DNA from 3 places in the Pantoea sp. RCC30.1 genome. Region 2 is predicted to be linked to each of the others. Evidence: riboswitches for the same ligand, from Rfam matches in the RefSeq annotation. Region 2 holds a riboswitch; each other region holds the start of a gene.
What was found. A riboswitch is a leader RNA that binds a small molecule or an ion and turns the genes downstream of it on or off. The one in region 2 is predicted to bind thiamine pyrophosphate.

Region 1 (4,407 bases), on a different contig from region 2:
CAATGCCCTGCGGCGCAGAAGGCATCTCCTTGGTCTGCGTCGGAAAAATATGCCCAAGTGCGATGTAAGAGGGCTGGATTGCCAGAGCGCGATCCAGTTCCGCGTCGTCATGGGTGGAAAGTCCCAGACGCAATCCGGCCTGATGAATACGGGCAAGATCGGCCACATCCAGATCCTCCTGACCCAGATGCACGCCATAGGCCTGATGTTTAATCGCCAGCTGCCAGTAGTCATTGATAAACAGGCGCGCGTCATAGCGTTTTCCCAACGCAATCGCCTGGGCAATGGCAGGCTCGGCGATCTCATCGGGCTGATCCTTAATGCGAAGCTGCAGCGTGCGAACACCCATCTCCAGCAGGCGTTCAATCCACTCGGGGCTATCAACCACCGGATAAAGCCCCAGGCGCGGGGCGGTAGCAGGAAATGCGGGCATCGTTACTCCTCCTTAATGGCATCGGCAGGGTGATAAAGCTCACCGCCGTGGCTGCGAAAACGGTCTGACATCTGCGCCATGCTCACTTCAACCGGCTCGGCGTGGGCATCCTGGCGTGCTGCAAACTCGCGCACCTCCTGGGAAATTTTCATCGAGCAGAATTTGGGGCCACACATTGAGCAGAAATGGGCCACCTTGCCCGACTCCTGCGGCAGGGTTTCGTCATGCATAGCCCGCGCCGTGTGGGGATCCAGCGCCAGATTAAACTGATCTTCCCAGCGGAATTCAAAGCGCGCTTTGGACATGGCGTTATCACGGATCTGCGCACCGGGATGGCCTTTGGCCAGATCGGCGGCATGCGCCGCGATTTTATAGGTGATTAATCCCTGCTTCACATCCTCTTTGTTGGGCAGACCCAAATGCTCTTTAGGTGTGACATAACACAGCATGGCGCAACCAAACCAGCCAATCATGGCGGCACCAATACCTGAGGTGAAATGGTCATAACCGGGCGCGATGTCGGTGGTCAGCGGTCCAAGGGTGTAGAAGGGGGCTTCATCGCACAGGTCAAGCTGTTCAGTCATGTTGCGGCGGATCATATGCATCGGCACGTGGCCCGGACCTTCAATCATCACCTGAACATCATATTCCCAGGCAATACGGGTTAGTTCACCTAGGGTACGCAGTTCGGCAAACTGCGCTTCATCGTTAGCATCCTGAATCGAACCGGGACGCAGGCCATCGCCCAGCGACAGGGAGACATCGTAAGCGGCGCAGATTTCACAGATCTCACGGAAGTGCTGATAGAGGAAGCTCTCCTGATGATGTGACAGGCACCATTTCGCCATAATCGATCCACCCCGCGAGACAATTCCGGTCAGACGTTTCGCTGTCATTGGGACATAACGCAGTAGTACGCCCGCGTGGATAGTGAAGTAATCGACGCCCTGTTCCGCCTGTTCAAGCAGCGTGTCCCGGAATATTTCCCAGCTCAGCGCCTCAGCCACGCCATTCACTTTTTCCAGCGCCTGATAAATCGGCACGGTACCAATGGGCACCGGACTGTTGCGCAAAATCCATTCGCGCGTTTCATGAATATAACGACCGGTCGAGAGATCCATCACCGTATCAGCACCCCAGCGAGTCGACCAGACCAGTTTTTCCACTTCCTCCTCGATGGAGGAGGTCACCGCCGAGTTACCGATGTTGGCGTTGACCTTAACCAGGAAGTTGCGGCCAATGATCATCGGCTCCGATTCCGGGTGATTGATATTGGCAGGAATGATGGCGCGTCCGGCAGCAACCTCCTGACGCACAAACTCAGGTGTGATGCTGGCTGGCAGATGTGCGCCAAAACTGTGGCCCGGATGCTGTTGCAGCAATACCTCACTGCTGATTCGCTCACGGCCCATGTTTTCCCGCAGGGCAATAAATTCCATCTCCGGGGTGATGATCCCCTGGCGGGCATAGTGCAATTGCGTGACGCGGCGGCCTGCGCGGGCGCGGCGCGGCGCGGGAAGATGATCGAAGCGCAGATGATCCAGCCCCTCGTCAGCCAGCCGCTGCTGGGTATAGCCTGAGCTGTTCTGTTCGAGAAGTACGCTGTCGTTGCGTTCAGCAATCCAGGGGGCACGCAGCTTTTCCAGGCCACGATGCACATCGATCGATGCCGCGGGATCGCCATAGGCACCCGCCGTGTCATAGACCGGCACCGCTTCGTTCTGCTCATAGAGAGGCTGTTCTTTGCTGCCGCCGATGTGGGTCGGGCTTAGCACAATTTCACGCATGGGAACGCGAATATCCTCGCGGCTGCCGGTAATCCAGATGCGGCGGGACTGGGGAAATGCACTGCCGCTTTGCAGGGAATCGATAAATTCCTGCGCCTGGCCACGCTGTTCACGGCGGGTTGTTTTTTGGTCAGACATAGCAATCTTCCTGTTAAGGGGGAACGATGCTTGCCCGGAGTTCGGAAGGAGTAACTGTATAAACAGCACAGGCGTGCTGACATACAGAGAAGATTTACTCTTGTTCCCTTCGCAGGTTCTAACCTGATCAGGTTCCGCGGATCCCGAATTAACGGTCTCAGCCCAACTGGGCACTCCGACAAGAAGCTGTTTTTACGCTGGGTTGTGATAACAGACCCGGGCGTAAAAACCTTATATTTCAAATCAAAAATAAAAAAGGTTCTTTGGAGAGCGCTCCTCAGAACCTGTTCAGCATAAAAGGGCTTCGGGATAATCTCAACCCCTTTGCCGGAGATGATGATTAAGCCGGACGCGCGATATGGCTGTCATTGGCTACCAGCGGGGGGGCAAGCTGGTTATCCCATGCCAGCTGGATCAGCTTATCTTCCAGCGTAAAACGTGCTTCCAGCACTTCGCCCACTTCTGAGAGTGCCTGCTGGAAGGTCATGCAGTTTTCGTCGTCGATCGCCTGCTGCAGGTGGCCGTCATACAGCTGCATCAGACGCTCAGTATTGGCTTCCAGCGGTGGATAGATCTGTGCAGCGGCGATCATCGGGCTGTCGCCGCTCATTTCACTAATCACGCGTTCATAGATACTGAAGTGACCCGCAGAAAGATAATCGACCAGGCCGTGACAGAAGTTGTCCAGAGCCTGCTCATCAAGACGCGTCAGCGCCTCTTTGTTTGGTTTAAGACCGACCAGGTGATAATAGGTCACCAGTAGCTGACGACGGGCTTCAAGCCACGAATCGACCAGATCATTACTGCCACCTACGCGTTCAGCCAGGACGTCTAACTGGTTAAGCATATCTAACTCCATGTGAGTTATAGTTGTTTATCTACACACTTAACATCAGGACTTCAGCGTGCGAGTTGACGCTAAGGATGACGAAATAAATGCAATGCGAAATCTCAAGCGTAGACGCTGGATGGTGGATTGTCAGCCATGAACAGAAACTTTGGTTACCACAAGGCGATTTACCCCACGGAAACGCCGAAAAATTTGGTTTGACCGGCAGTAAAGCCCGAACCATCGGTGAGTGGCAGGGCGAAAAAGTCTGGCTGATTTGTGAGCCACGTTCTGCCGATATGTTCTCAGTACGACAGTTGATCGATCAGGATGTGGCGCTGTTTCAGCTGGTGGGTCGCGGTGTGCAACTGGCGGAATTCTATCGTTCTCACCGCTGGTGCGGCTATTGCGGCCATGAAATGCACCACAGCAAACATGAATTTGCCTGTCTTTGCAGTCATTGTCGCGAGCGTTACTATCCGCAGATCGCACCCTGCATCATTGTGGCTATTCGTCGTGGTGATGAAATCCTGCTGGCGAATCATGCCCGCCATCGCAACAAGGTTTACACCGTGCTGGCGGGTTTTGTGGAGGTTGGCGAGACGCTGGAGCAGGCCGTTGCCCGCGAAGTGATGGAAGAGAGCAATATTCGCGTTAAAAACGTCCGTTACGTTACATCCCAGCCGTGGCCCTTCCCGCAATCGCTGATGACAGCGTTTATGGCGGAGTATGACAGCGGCGATCTGCAGCACGACGGTAAAGAGCTGCTGGATGCTGCCTGGTTCCGTTTTGATGACCTGCCTCTGCTGCCACCGCCGGGCACCGTGGCGCGCCGCCTGATTGAAGATACCGTCGCCCTGTGCCGCGCCGAAGTGTGAAAGTGCTACACTACACGCCTGTTATTGAGAGAGTGTTGAGATGAGTGAACTGAAGAACGATCGTTATTTGCGTGCCCTGTTACGTCAGCCGGTTGATGTCACGCCGGTCTGGATGATGCGACAAGCCGGGCGCTATTTGCCGGAGTACAAAGCGACACGCGCCCAGGCGGGTGACTTTATGTCGCTGTGTAAAAACGCCGAGCTGGCCTGTGAAGTCACTCTGCAGCCGCTGCGCCGTTATCCGCTGGATGCCGCCATCCTCTTCAGTGACATCCTGACCATTCCGGATGCGATGGGACTGGGTCTCTACTTTGAAACCGGCGAAGGCCCACGTTTCTCAAA
Region 2 (4,407 bases):
AGCAGCAGCAGGGCGGTAACCGCCCCATCTGCGCCGCGATAGGCGCCAATCTGCTGATAAAGGTAGAACGGCAGGGTGCGGAAGTCGGCATTGCCAAACAGCGCCACCACGCCGAAATCACCAATCGACAGCACGCAGGCAAAGGCGAGAGCCTGGGCAAGCGGACGTTTCAGCGCCCGCAGCTCGATCAGCCGCAGCCGGTTCCAGCCGTGGATATCCAGTGAATCGCAGAGTCTGCCATAGCGCTCTGCGACATCCCGCATCGGGTTTTCCAGCACTTTCAGCGCATAGGGAATGGCGATCAGCGCATTGGTAAAGATCACCAGCCCCTCAGCCGAATCGGGCAGACCGATGGTGGCATTGAACAGCAGGAAAAAGCCGGTGGCGAGCACAATGCCTGGCATCGCCAGAATCAGCATGCCGCTGGTGTCAATTAACTGTGCCGCCGCAGGACGCTGACGCAGACGCAGCTCGCGACTGCTCCACAGCAGCATCATGGTCAGCACCACACAGATCAGACCGGCACCAATGGCGATGCGCAGTGAAGTAAAGGTAGCCAGCCACAGTGCAGGCTGCGCCAGCGCGCCGCGCAGTCCGCCATGCAGACCATCGACGATGACTGCCGCCAGCGGGGGCAGCAGCAGAATCAGCGCCAGCAGAATCAGCAGCGCATCGACCAGCTGTGCCCCGCGTGAATCCTGCGGATCACGCCAGCCATTCAGCTGGCTGGTTCCGGCGGGAATCGCCTTGCTGAAGCGCTGGCTGAGCAGTACCAGCGTCAGACAGCAGCCGAGCTGGATCAGCGCCAGCAGCGCTGCGCGTCCGGGATCGTAGTCATAATTCAGCGCCTGGAATATCGCCAGCTCAATGGTGGTGGCCTGCGGCCCGCCGCCCAGCGACAGCACAGTGGCAAAGCTGGCGAAACAGAGCATAAAGATCAGCGCGCCTGTCGGCAGCAACTGACGCCGCAGCCATGGCCACTCCAGCAGACGAAAATGGTGCCAGCCGCGCAGGTCGAGCTGTGCCGCCAGCTGACGCTGTTCCGCCGGAATGCTCTCCAGCGCCTGCAGCATCAGGCGGGTCGCCAGCGGCAGGTTAAAGAAGACGTGCGCCAGCAAAATGCCCGGCAGACCGTAGGGAGAGAAGTGGTAATCAATTCCTGCCAGCTGGCACAGCTGCGCCAGCCAGCCGACACGACCATAGACGGTGAGCAGACCAAATACCGCCACCAGCACCGGCAGTACCAGGGTCATGGCGCACAGACGCAGCAGCAGCTGACGGCCAGGGAAACGGCGTCGATAGAGCGCGCGCGCCAGCGGCATCGCCGGCAGCAGCGACAACAGCGCGGAGAGCAGCGCCTGACCAAAAGAGAAGGCGATAACGTGATGCAGGTAATCATCCTGCAGCACGCTGCGCCAGTCATTCTCTGGCGCGGCGCTCCAGAGTGCACCGAAGGCCAGCAGCGCCACGCTGATTAACAGCAGCGTGGCGAGCGAACCGGGGATAAGCCAGCGCGGCATCAGCGGCTGACGGCGCGTTGCCACTGGCTGATCCAGCCTGAACGCTGGCTGGCAACCTCTTCCGGCGAGAACTGCAGGGCGGTGGCGGGCACAGTGAGCGCGCTAAAACCGGCAGGCAGCGGCGTGTCGATTACCGGGTACATCCAGTTACCGGTCGGGATAGTGCGCTGGAAGTCGGGTGACACCATAAACTTCATAAACTGCTGTGCCAGCGCTGGCTGTTTGCTGCTGGCTAACTGCGCGGCAACTTCAACCTGCAGATAGTGGCCCTCTGCAAACGGCGCGGCGGCATAGTTCTCTTTTTTCTCTTCGATGATGTGGTAAGCCGGAGAGGTGGTGTAGCTCAGCACCAGATCGCCTTCGCCCTTGAGGAACAGGCCATAGGCTTCACTCCAGCCTTTGGTGACCGTCACGGTTTTCTGCGCCAGCTTTTGCCACGCCTGCGGAGCCTGATCGCCATAGACCTTCTGCATCCAGAGCAGCAGACCTAAGCCGGGAGTGCTGGTACGAGGATCTTCGTAGATCACCCGCCACTTCTCCGGACTATCGACCAGCTCTTTCAGGCTTTTTGGCGGATTTTTCAGGCGGGTTTTGTCATAGACAAACGCGAAGTAGCCATAATCGAATGGCACGAAGGTGGTGTTGTGCCAGCCATCAGGCAGTTTTAATGTCGAGGTATCGACCTGACTTTCGGCAAACAGACCTGTTTTCTGCGCGGCCTGCACCAGATTGTTATCCAGCCCCAGCACCACATCGGCTTTACTGTTTTTGCCTTCCATCCGCACGCGGTTCAGCAGCGACACGCCATCTTCCAGCGTGACGAATTTCAGCTCGCAGTTGCACTGTGCTTCAAAGGCTTTTTTAACCGCCGGGCCAGGGCCCCAGTCGGCAGAGAAGGAGTTGTAGGTGTAGACCGTGAGAACCGGCCTGGCCGCCAGAACGGGGGCGGAGAGTAACAGCAGCACCGGCAGAACTTTGTTTAACACTTTGCGCTCCTTCAGGAGAATAGGGGATGAGTCGCAAAGGATCTGAGCACAGAGGCCTCTCAAATCCCTACGTCGGTATTAACCGAATCAGGTTCGACGGGTCTCTCTCAGCGACTTGCTTATGGCAGGCCGCACCCCGTTGAGAACGTCACATTCTAGTCATTTCAGCGCCGGGGCGAAAGCCTCACAGCGCGGGTGGCGCGAACCAGGCGGATTTAAAATCAAACCAGCCCAGCGTATTCATCCGGACGCCGCGCATGCTGCGCTGACCTTCAAGCAACAGCCAGTGATGAAACAGCGGATGCAGACCGGCTTCGTCGACCAGCTGTTTGCTCCATTCGGCCAGCGGCAGCGCTTTCTCGCGCCAGCGGGCCGCATCGCCGTGCCAGTCGATCGCCAGGCAGTGATGCAGCAGCGGGATCTCATAAAGCTGCGCGAACAGCGAATAATTCAGCGGCAGGGTAAAGTTCACGCTTCCCAGCCAGATATCACTCTCCGTTTCGCCCTGATACCAGCTTTCGTAGCTGATCTCACGGGTCTCCAGCGTGACGCCATGCTCTGCCAGCAGCGGACGCAGCGCATTAGCGATGCCTTCATGCTCCACGTGCTGGCTGTACCAGGTCAGCGTCAGATGCGTTAAGCCGGGCGGTTTTTCTACTGGCGTCAGGTCACGGCGATGATGCCAGCGTGGCAGCAGACCATACGCCGGGAACCAGTAGCGCTGATAGCCCACACCCGCGTGATTGAGCAGGGCGATGGGGTTAAACAGGTAGCTGACCCAGCGCCGGACCGCTTCGTTGCGGCCCTGCTCTGAACGCTGGTCAAACAGCAGAAAGTAGCAGCCCTCTTCAAGGCGGCTCTCCTCCTGAACTTCATCGGTGCTGTCGCCCTGCAGACGGACACCCGCATAGACCAGCTCATCGCTGATGTCGGGCAGTACCCAGATAGAGACATCATCAATCAGCGCGCGAAAACCGAAGTAGTCATCAAACGCTTCGATCTTCAGCTGGCTCTCCTGATTGCGGATCACCCGGTAAGGACCGGTGCCAACTGGCTGGCGGGCAAAGTCGTGCAGCGTCGGCCATTCGCGCGGCAGGATCATCGCACTGACGCTGCCCAGCAGCCAGGGCAAGCCCTCGTCGGGCTGGCTTAAACGGATATCCAGCGTCCAGGGGGCAGGCGAGTCGATCTGCGCAATATGAGAAAAGAGCGGATGGGGGCGCTGACGCTCCAGCGTGGCGAGCACATCTTCCATCTCCAGTTCTCTGCCGTGATGGAAGCGAATCGCCGGACGCAGGAAGAAGCGCCAGTGAAGTGGGGACGTCTGTTGCCAGTGGTGCGCAATATCGGGTTCGATTTCCCCGTTTTCCTCATTTATCCGCGTCAGACCGTTGAAAATCTGTCGGGCAATGTGGGTTTCCGAGCGCCGCAGCGGCGAGCCGGGCAAAAGGTTGAGCAGCGGACGATAGTAGAGCACCCGCAGAATATGCTTGCCCTGCCGGAAACTGCGCCCCAGGTGCGCGCTGATCATCTGCCGCACCTGGTTTTTATCGCCTACCAGCTGGACCAGCTGATCGATGCGATCCTGTTCCAGCAAATCCTCGGCACGTTGCTGCTGCAGGGCCAGGCCGGTGTAGCAGAAGGTAAGTTGTGATCGCTTGCCGCGTCCGGCTTCAGCCTGCCAGGTCAGCCAGCCTGCGGCCTGCATCCGGTTGAGCAGATTGCGCATATGGCGGCGCGAGCAGTGCAGCAGATCAGCCAGTTCGCTGAGTGTAATCTCCTGCGTCTGGCCCTGACAGCTCTGCCACAGGCGAATGAACTGCTGCTTCAGACGTGATGAGGACATAAAAGGGGAACTCCCTGTGAAAAGCGCTCTGTTTTTCCTGCCCCATTTTAAGAGC
Region 3 (4,407 bases), on a different contig from region 2:
CACAGCGAAATGGAGCTGATCTTCGAGACCTTCCAGCTGGTCGAGGTGATTTAAACCGGCACCTTACAGCGTGTTGGCTGCCATCAGCGCCAGCCGCGTAACGCCACGGGCGGCGAGGTTCTCAGCCGCCTGAGCCGCGCGCATCCCACTGGCGCACACCAGCACCACGCGCTGATCCAGTGGCGGCTGCCAGGCCGCTATCTGCTGCGGCAGAATCCGTAACACCCGTCCGTCCACACTAAACGGTGCCTCCTCCACGCTGCGCAACTCCACTATGCAATCGTCTTCCGTCAGCATAGACCGATCGATAAACGGCGTGCCCGGCGCTTCCGGTTCAGGTGCGTTATCAAAGCGGAACTGCCTGATGTGCCAGTCAACAAAGTCACAGTGGATCATGCAGCCGAGCGGCGACGGCGTCAGTTTTAACAAAACACTCAGCGCCATCTGCGCCTGCATGGCACCCAGCGTCGCCACCGCGGGTCCCATTACGCCAGCCGTGTTGCAGTTACCCGAGGCCGTGGGCAACTGCGGGAACAGCGCGCGATAGCCGGGTGCGCCGCCACAGAATCCGCCGACATAGCCTTTGCGTCCCAGCACCGAGGCACAGATCAGTGGCAGACCGCGCGGATAGCACGCGTCGGAGAGCTGATAAGTAATGGCGAAGTTATCCGCCGCATCCACTACCAGGTCGATCCCCTCCAGCGCCAGCGGCAGTTGACTGGCGCTGAGCGAGTATGGATGTACCTCAACGTGGCAGTCAGGATTTCGCTGCGCCAGCGCGCGCTGAGCACAGATTGCTTTGGGCTGACCGACCTCGTCGATGCCAAACAGTGTCTGCCGGTGAAGGTTGTGCAACTCAACCCGATCGCCATCGTAAAGACGAATAAACCCGACGCCCGCGCCCGCCAGCAACGGTAGCAGCGACGCGCTAAGCCCGCCCGCCCCCACCACCAGCACATGTGCCCCGCTCAGCCGCTCTTGCCCCGCTTCGCCAATCTCCGGCAACATAGTCTGTCGCTGATAACGCTCCATCGCCGCTCCTTAACTGAACTGTGCCAGACCAAAAATGGGCGTGGAGGCAAAGGCCATGTCGCGCTGCTCCATCAATCCCGCCTGAAACGCCTCATGCCCGCCGTGGATCGCAGCAGCAAAGGCACCGGCCATCCGCACCGGATCGCGCGCTTTTGCCACCGCCGTGTTAAGCAGCACGCCGTCGAAACCCATCTCCATCGCCTGAGCCGCCTGACCGGGTGCGCCAATGCCCGCATCAATAATCAGTGGCACATCTTTAAACCACGCACGCATGGCACGTAGCCCTTCGATATTGCGCAGCCCCTGACCGGAACCAATCGGCGCGCCCCATGGCATCAGCACTTTACAACCCGCTTCCAGCAGTTTCTCACCGACAATCAGATCTTCGGTGGTGTAAGGAAAGACCTGGAAGCCATCAGCACAGAGGATCCGCGCGGCTTCAACCAGCGCAAAGGGATCGGGTTGCAGCGTGTCGGCATGGCCGATGACTTCCAGCTTGATCCAGGGCGTGTCGAACAGTTCACGCGCCATCTGCGCCGTCGTCACCGCCTCTTTCACCGTGTGGCAGCCTGCGGTATTGGGCAGAATGCGTTTGTTGAGCTGTTGCAGCAGCGAGCGGAAAGCACCGCCTTCACTGCCTTCCCGGCGCAGGCTGACGGTAATGATCTCCGCACCTGATGCGTCGATCGACTGATGCAGGATGTCCGGTGAGGGATATCCGGCGGTACCGAGCAGAAAGCGTGATTGCGGCGTGAATTGATAGAACATGGTTAACCTCCCTGCATAGGTGACAGGATTTCCAGCTGGCTGCCCGCCTCAAGCGGCTGGCTGGCATAGCGGCTGCGTGGCACAAATTCTCCGTTCAGTGCGGTCGCGACGGTGCGCGGGTCAATCTGCTGCTCCGCCATTAGCTCTGCCAGCGTGTCTGCATCGGTTTCAATCGTGTGTCCATTAAGTTGAACTCGCATGAGTTATCTCCTGAGTAAGTTGCAGCATGAGTTTTTCAGCCATAATCGGAGCCAGCAAAAAGCCGTGACGGTAAAGCCCGTTGAGCGAGAAACGACCCTTTTCATAGCGGACTTCAGGCAGGTTCTGTCGATAAGCGGGACGCAGACCGGTGCCGCTCTCCACGATCCGCGCTTCGGCCAGCGCCGGATGCAGACTATAAGCGGCACTGAGCAGCTCCATCATCGCTCTGGCACTGATCGGGCTGCTGTCGTGGCTTTCGACCATCGTGGCACCCAGCATGAAGTGCCCGTCTGCACGCGGCACCAGATAGCAGGGAAAGCGTGGGTGCAGCAGCCGGACAGGACGGGAGAGTTGAACATCGGGGGTCTTCAGGATCAGCATTTCACCCCGCACAGCGCGCAGTGCGGGCTGCTGATCCGCGGCGTGAATGCCACGGCAGTCAATGAGGGTGCCGGTGGGTTTACCGCTGTGTAAGGGCACGCCAGCCTGTTGCAATTTGTCGCGCAGTTGCTGCATCGCGCGGCGGGGATCGAGATGTGCTTCCGCCGCAAAAAACAGCCCACGCGCAAAGCGATTTTCCAGCGCCGGTTCGATCTCTCCGGGCGCGACCCACTGATGCTGCTGAGTCATGCTGGCGAAGCGTGTCAGTTCGCGGCTGTCACGCGGTGGCGCAACCACCAGCGTGCCCTGCTGCTCCACGCCATTGACGCGTTGCGCCCACCAGCCCGCAGCGTGCTGGCCCCATTCGATCACCTGTGGCGGCGCGCTTTCAGCTTCGCACCAGGGCGCGAGCATGCCGCCCGCCCAGTGCGAGGCGGCACGACAATCAGGCTGCGTAATGATTTCGACGCTTTCTCCCCGCTCCACAAGCAGCGTGGCGACGCACAGCCCGGCCACGCCGCTGCCAAGCACCGACCAGCGGCTCATGGTGTCCACCGGCGAGGAAGAGAGAGATTCAGGATGAGATATTTCACTTTGGCCTCGTTATAAGTTAACGAAGACCCGTGATACGGAGGGAAAAGGCAGAGACGTCGCAAATGCGCCCCTGCGGCAAGTATCTGATGCGATACCCGTCTTCCTACGCCAGTATCAACTGGGTCAGGTTCTAAGGGTCGCTAAGCCGCGCGATGCGCTATTAGCCTCTCAGTCTCTCTGGCGAGACTCCCCTGACGGGTTTAGTTGTAAGTTAAGCGGGCAGCTTCGTCAAGCCGCGTGCAGGATGCAAAACCAGAGTGTTGGGATTAACGGGCAGAACCGAACCACCAGTCAGCGGCGGTTGCCAGTGCCACAAAGGGTCCCGCCAGTGTCTGATTATGATGGTCAATAATACTTTTCGCAGAGAGGTGCGGATTATCGACGGTGGTATGCGCATCGGAAATCAGCACGACGTTAAAACCCAGCTCCGGTGAGGCCCGACAGGTAGTATCAACACAGAACTCCGTTTTCATTCCGGCAATCACCAGTTGTTTGATGCCTCTTTGCTTGAGCTGGAATTGCAGGCCGGTATCCCTGAAACAGCTGGGATATTTTTTTGTGACAACGACATCTGATTGCGGGCTGACCTGTAATTCCGGGATCAGGCGGGTCAACGGGCTTTGCTCATTAAAAGGGGAATTATCAGGTCCGATGTGCCGCGCAAAAAAGACGGGTACTTGAGACTGCCGTGCTTTGGTTATGAGCAGATTGATATTCGACAGAATGCTGCCTGCGGCAAAAGGTGCCGCTGGACCATGAAAAAGGCCCTGCTGCATATCGATGATTAAAAGTGCGCTTTCAGATGTCATCATGACCTGGCTCCATTCAGTTTTTTAAGAACGGAGAACAGGTCCCCGTCCGGTTCGGCGGGGAGTGAGAATCTGTTGTGTCAGGTGCCAGTCACAGAGTCGCCCACGTCGCCGCTGAGCGCGGTGGTGGTGACGGTTGTGAAAGTCAGAACTGACATAAACATTTCTAATCCTGAATTGATGAATTCGTGAGGAGTCGCCCCCGGAAGGAGGCAACTGGCATCTACATTACCCTGAACGTTGTCACTTTTAAAGCGCCTGCAGCGATTGCGTCACCACGTCGGTGATTTCACGAATACGTGGTTCGGCGCGGCGATAATAGGTCCATTTTCCCACTTTGCTGGCTTCGACCAGCCCGGCACTGTGAAGTGCTTTCAGGCATAACGACGTGGCGGGCTGTGATAAACCCGCCTTATCCTGTATGAGGCTGGCACAGACGCCATACTGATCGAAGGGATAGAGCTGGGTATAGCCCGCAAACGCTTCTTCAGGATTTTTAAGCCACTTCAGCACTGCCACTCGGGTCGGATTGGACAGTAACTTCAGGGCATTTTCGGGGGACATGCCGCCTCACAGAGTATCAGGATAGAAAAACAGGATAGTCAGTATAGCCTTTCTCAGT

Region 1: another riboswitch for thiamine pyrophosphate. It lies ahead of thiC (phosphomethylpyrimidine synthase ThiC); the one in region 2 lies ahead of thiB (thiamine ABC transporter substrate binding subunit).
Region 3: another riboswitch for thiamine pyrophosphate. It lies ahead of AC2LB6_RS01600 (FAD-dependent oxidoreductase); the one in region 2 lies ahead of thiB (thiamine ABC transporter substrate binding subunit).

Annotation. Positions count from the first base shown of each region.
Region 1 covers NZ_JBXUHX010000046.1:14,784-19,190, forward strand. The annotation lists gene thiE (thiamine phosphate synthase) at 1-433, opposite strand, end outside; gene thiC (phosphomethylpyrimidine synthase ThiC) at 436-2,358, opposite strand; TPP riboswitch at 2,446-2,546, opposite strand; gene rsd (sigma D regulator) at 2,699-3,205, opposite strand; gene nudC (NAD(+) diphosphatase) at 3,295-4,065, shown strand; gene hemE (uroporphyrinogen decarboxylase) at 4,106-4,407, shown strand, end outside.
Region 2 covers NZ_JBXUHX010000006.1:142,956-147,362, reverse strand. The annotation lists gene thiP (thiamine/thiamine pyrophosphate ABC transporter permease ThiP) at 1-1,544, opposite strand, end outside; gene thiB (thiamine ABC transporter substrate binding subunit) at 1,520-2,506, opposite strand; TPP riboswitch at 2,553-2,655, opposite strand; gene sgrR (HTH-type transcriptional regulator SgrR) at 2,691-4,352, opposite strand.
Region 3 covers NZ_JBXUHX010000001.1:328,338-332,744, reverse strand. The annotation lists gene AC2LB6_RS01620 (ASCH domain-containing protein) at 1-54, shown strand, start outside; gene AC2LB6_RS01615 (HesA/MoeB/ThiF family protein) at 64-1,032, opposite strand; gene AC2LB6_RS01610 (thiazole synthase) at 1,042-1,800, opposite strand; gene thiS (sulfur carrier protein ThiS) at 1,803-2,000, opposite strand; gene AC2LB6_RS01600 (FAD-dependent oxidoreductase) at 1,984-2,928, opposite strand; TPP riboswitch at 3,060-3,179, opposite strand; gene AC2LB6_RS01595 (cysteine hydrolase family protein) at 3,243-3,788, opposite strand; gene AC2LB6_RS01590 (ArsR/SmtB family transcription factor) at 4,035-4,349, opposite strand; gene AC2LB6_RS01585 (alkene reductase) at 4,366-4,407, opposite strand, start outside.